DNA from 2 places in the Psychrobacillus psychrodurans genome. Region 1 is predicted to be linked to the other one. Evidence: riboswitches for the same ligand, from Rfam matches in the RefSeq annotation. Region 1 holds a riboswitch; the other holds the start of a gene.
The links. A riboswitch is a leader RNA that binds a small molecule or an ion and turns the genes downstream of it on or off. The one in region 1 is predicted to bind FMN.

Region 1 (2,478 bases):
AATTTGATAATTCTTCAATTGTTACAATCTTCACTTGAAATTGTTGGGCAAATTCCAGTAAATCTGGTAAGCGTGCCATTGTCCCATCTTCGTTCATAATTTCACAAATTACACCAGCTTTTGACGATGCACAGAGCATTCCAAAATCCACTGCAGCTTCTGTATGTCCTCGTCTTTCTAATACACCACCAGGTTTTGCAATAAGAGGAAAGACATGTCCAGGTCGCTTAAATTGTAATGCTCTTGCTTCTGGATTAATCACTTGCAACATTGTTTTAGAACGATCGAAAGCACTAATCCCTGTTGATGTGGTCTCGTGATCAATCGACACAGTGAATGCCGTTTGATGAAAATCTGTATTGTTAGAAACCATCGGATGCAATTGTAATTCCTGGGCAATTTCTTCATGAATAGGCATACAAATCAACCCCCGACCATACTTAGCCATGAAATTAATATTTTCTGGTGTAGCAAATTCTGCTAAGCAAAGAAAATCGCCTTCGTTCTCGCGGTTTTCATCATCAATTAAAATAATGATCTTACCTTGTTTTAAATCCGTTATTGCTTCTTCTATCGTATTTAGCATGTTATTATCTCCTTAAAAACCGTTCTGCTTTAGAAAATCTTGTGTAATAGTTGATTCCTTTTTATTTTTAACATATTGATACATATACTTTCCTAGCATGTCACATTCAATATTGACTAGTTCACGCTCTTTCTTCATCCCTAACACTGTCTCTTTGTTTGTATGGGGAATTAGTGAAATAGTTATTGTCGACTTTGTTATTTCAAAAATAGTTAAACTTGTGCCATCTACGGTAATAGATCCTTTAGGAATACAAAAGTGACTTACATCTTCTGGTACAGTAATATCAATATAAACTGCATTTGCAGTAGGTCGTTTCTTCAATATCGTACCTACTCCGTCAACATGTCCGGAAACGAAATGTCCACCAAAACGGCCATTTGCGCCCATTGCTCGTTCTAGGTTAACAGCTGACCCATTATTTAATAAATTGGTTGTAGTCGCATGAAACGTTTCTGGCATTACATCTACTGTAAATTCAGTTTGAGAAAATGTGATTACAGTTAAACAAACACCATTTACTGAAATGCTATCGCCCAATCTTATATCTTCTAAAATTCTGTCAGCTTGGATAGAAAGTTGCATACTGCTAGCACTTTTTCGAATGTTATTTACTATACCTTGCTCTTCTACAATTCCTGTAAACATTGTATCCTCCTTTACTAATATGTTTTGAGGAGAAATCAGAAGCTTCTTAAAAACAAAAAACTCCGCCCACAAAGGTGACAGAGGAAAATTAGGTAGATTCAAACAAGCCTTTTGTCAATATTTCTCAAAAAGCATCGAACTACTCCTTCTCCCATCCAGACTATAACTGTCGGCTTTGGAATCTCACCAAATCATGCGTTTTACGGCTCACAGGCTTCAAGATTGCTCTCTTACTGTCGATTGGGACTTTCACCCGACCCCGAAGGATAATTATTCAATTTTGAAAAGCGCTAGCTCCTATGTCAACCTTGCCAAGCGCTAGAAGAATTGCAATAAAGACGTTCTTTTCTGGACATTAAAAAACACATCCAGAATTCATTGGATGCGAGAGAAGTCATACTTTAATAAGCCCTTTTATACCGTTTTTTAGCATAACTAAAAAACCTACTCATTAGGCACTTATTCCTTCTCCCATCCAGACTATAACTGTCGGCTTTGGATTCACACCAAATCATGCGTTTTACGGCTCACAGGCTTTAAGATTGCTCTTTTACTGTCGATTGGGACTTTCACCCGACCCCGAAGGATAATTATTCAATTTTGAAAAGCGCAAGCTCCTATGTCAACCTTGAACGCGCTAGAAGAATTGCAATAATGGCAATCTTCGCCTTAATTGCTAAGTCTTATCCAGACATAAAAAAACACATCCAGAATTCATTGGATGCGAGAGAAGTCATACTTTAATAAGCCCTTTTATACCGTTTTTTAGCATAACTAAAAAACCTACTCATTAGGCACTTATTCCTTCTCCCATCCAGACTGTAACTGTCGGCTTTGGACTCTCACCAAATCATGCGTTTTACGGCTCACAGGCTTCAAGATTGCTCTCTTACTGTCGATTGGGACTTTCACCCGACCCCGAAGGATAAATTATTTAATTGGTCTAAGAATAACAAGTCCTTAAATTTTTTGCAAGTTATTCCGATTACAAACTCCTAACAAAAATTAAATCAGAAATCTAAAAGTCCGTCCACATTAACATTTACAATTGCAATGATTGCTTATTTTAGCCAGAACTATTCTGTCTTGAGTTTATTGTTATGAACACCTCTTCTTTTTAAATAGATATACTAATATGTTTACAACTTATAGAAGTTCTATATCTTTCAAATAATCATAAAATACATAGATTCTAAAATATAAAATAAGGGGAAATGGAAATGTATGCTGTTCATTTTATGGAG
Region 2 (2,478 bases), 140 kb from region 1:
AGAAGGTAAAATGTTAAAGCACTACTTACCAGTAGATCATGGTTATGATGCTGCCCCTGGAACAATGGCGCCTTATCTAGCTTCTATCAATGAAATTTTCACTGATTTTGATACCTTTTTAAGGGTCAATGAAGATGGTTCGCCGATTGACTGGGATCAAGTCGGTACGCTAGATGAACCTGTGGAGCTAAAAGGTACAGAGAAAAAGGTAAATTACTTTGCATATAATGGTTCTAATGGAGAGACATATTTAGCACCTAATTTTAATAAAACATTCGCTACATTATCGGAAGCATTGATGGATATGAGAGATCCTGGAAATGATATATACACTTCTGTTATACCAAATAATGTGACCTACACAATAAGAGAGGATAAAGGTTTAGTAATACGCTTCGATAAACCTTTAAACCTGGAATCTTTAGATGTGAGTGAGGCATCTCGATTATTAGAAGCTTTTTCCCTAACTGCCGCAAGCTTTAATCAATCCATCCAATTAGAAAATGTTGTACAAGAAAGTTGGGATGGAATTAATTTAAGCAGCTCACTTCCTGTTCCAATCGGACCGAATGGTTTTACTTTGCGAACCAACTAAATAACGTAACTGCCAATGCTTATCAACTAAAGCTTGGCAGTTTTTTTGTATCTGGGTAAGCGATAGCCTATAAAGTTATGGAAATAGCCCATAAACAATCAATCCAGGAATAATAACGAGATGAAAGCCCATAAGATTTCAAATATAGCCATTAATTAAATCAAAAAAGCCCGTAAATTTTTTATTATAGCCTATATTAGGATGTTGGTCTCAATTACAAACAGGTCTGTTGCATATATTGTTTATATTTGATAAAATGTTATTAATTCAAGATATTAATCTTGAAGATCAACAAAATATTGATTCATCTTCGGGGCAGGGTGCAATTCCCGACCGGCGGTATTAGAAATTTATTTCTTCAGCCCGCGAACCTTAACAGGTTGATTTGGTTAAATTCCAAAGCCGACAGTATAGTCTGGATGGGAGAAGGTGAAGGTGCAGTCGTTTCTCGTATGCTTATACGGATACGCTTATTTAAGTGTACCTTGTTTCTCCCTTGAACTTTATTGGTTCAAGGGATTCTTTAAGTGTGCAAACGAGCTGAACCTTTCTTCTTGTGGAGTGAATCGCAAAAGGAGAGAGGATTTTATGTTAAAAGGCAAAACGCGAATGCTTATTGCAGTCGCAATGCTTAGTAGTATTTCTTTTGTTTTAATGTTACTTGCATTTCCATTACCGGTTTTACCGGCATATTTGAAGGTGGACTTTAGTGATATACCAGCTTTAATCGCTGCAATCACGATGGGACCAATAGCAGGAATTCTAGTCGCATTTTTAAAGAATGTGTTAGATTGGTTATTTGCAGGAAGTCCAACTGGTGTACCTGTTGGTCATATGGCTAACTTTGTAACTAGTATCTTATTTTTAACACCAGTGTATTTGATTTATCGTAAAGTTACTACGTCAAAAGGAATTATGGTAGGACTAGGAGCAGGTACAGTATCTATGGCGATTGGTATGAGTGTTTTAAATTATTATGTGTTTTTACCAATGTACACTTATTTCTTAAATTTCCCAATGGAAACCGGTACTGCCTTGTTTAATACTATCATTTTCGGTATTTTACCTTTTAATTTGATTAAAGGCGTAATAGTAACTATTGTGATGATTGTATTATTTAAACGTATAAAACCTTTACTTGATAAGGTTACTAATTCATATATGAAACCTAATACAAATTAAAAAAAGTTGTTTCTCCATTAGGAGGAACAACTTTTTTTTTAGAGGATAGTAAATATAAATGGATAATACCGCGATTATTATAGGATCATCTAAGACATCATTCATAGCATTGTAACTAATAAGTAGAAAACAACAATTAGTAATTCAGTTACATTAGGTTATGAATTAATCAAATATTTTGGGGGAATTATCCATTTCGCAAGTATAAGGCAATAAACCGCAAGTAAATATGGACCAAGTGCAAGTAAGCTCTTTACGACCGCAAGTAAGAAACAGATGTAAGCAAGTAAACAATAGGTGAGTGCAAGTAACGATAAAATTGGATTCAATTATTTCATAAAAGATGAGGATGTATACGCACAAAGCCTATGTTCCGAGTGCTTTATGATATGAAGTGCATCGCATACCAAACAGCAGAAGGGCGAGGATAGGTAAACGCCAATTTCACTAAATATTCACTTGGTAACAATATAGCAAAACGTCTGTCCAAGCCTTCGTAAACGATTGGGACAGGTTTTGACCTTAAAGGCACTGGTATCTTTTTTTCCCAGTTTTTCTTACAGAATAAAAAAGAATGGTGATCATGACAAGAGTCACAACCACCATTCAATATACTATTCGAATTTCAAAGCGTCGCCTTCAAATGATTCATCTGCTACTTTAATAGAATCAGTAGGACAACCTTCAAATGCATCCTCCAT

Region 2: another riboswitch for FMN. It lies ahead of ACQCPR_RS07645 (ECF transporter S component); the one in region 1 lies ahead of ribE (riboflavin synthase).

Annotation. Positions count from the first base shown of each region.
Region 1 covers NZ_CP189791.1:1,482,889-1,485,366, reverse strand. The annotation lists partial or broken gene ribB (3,4-dihydroxy-2-butanone-4-phosphate synthase) at 1-586, opposite strand, end outside; gene ribE (riboflavin synthase) at 599-1,234, opposite strand; FMN riboswitch at 1,374-1,505, opposite strand; FMN riboswitch at 1,694-1,825, opposite strand; FMN riboswitch at 2,033-2,164, opposite strand; gene ACQCPR_RS06905 (hypothetical protein) at 2,455-2,478, shown strand, end outside.
Region 2 covers NZ_CP189791.1:1,626,345-1,628,822, forward strand. The annotation lists gene ACQCPR_RS07640 (hypothetical protein) at 1-595, shown strand, start outside; FMN riboswitch at 898-1,030, shown strand; gene ACQCPR_RS07645 (ECF transporter S component) at 1,184-1,777, shown strand; gene ACQCPR_RS07650 (ferredoxin) at 2,392-2,478, opposite strand, start outside.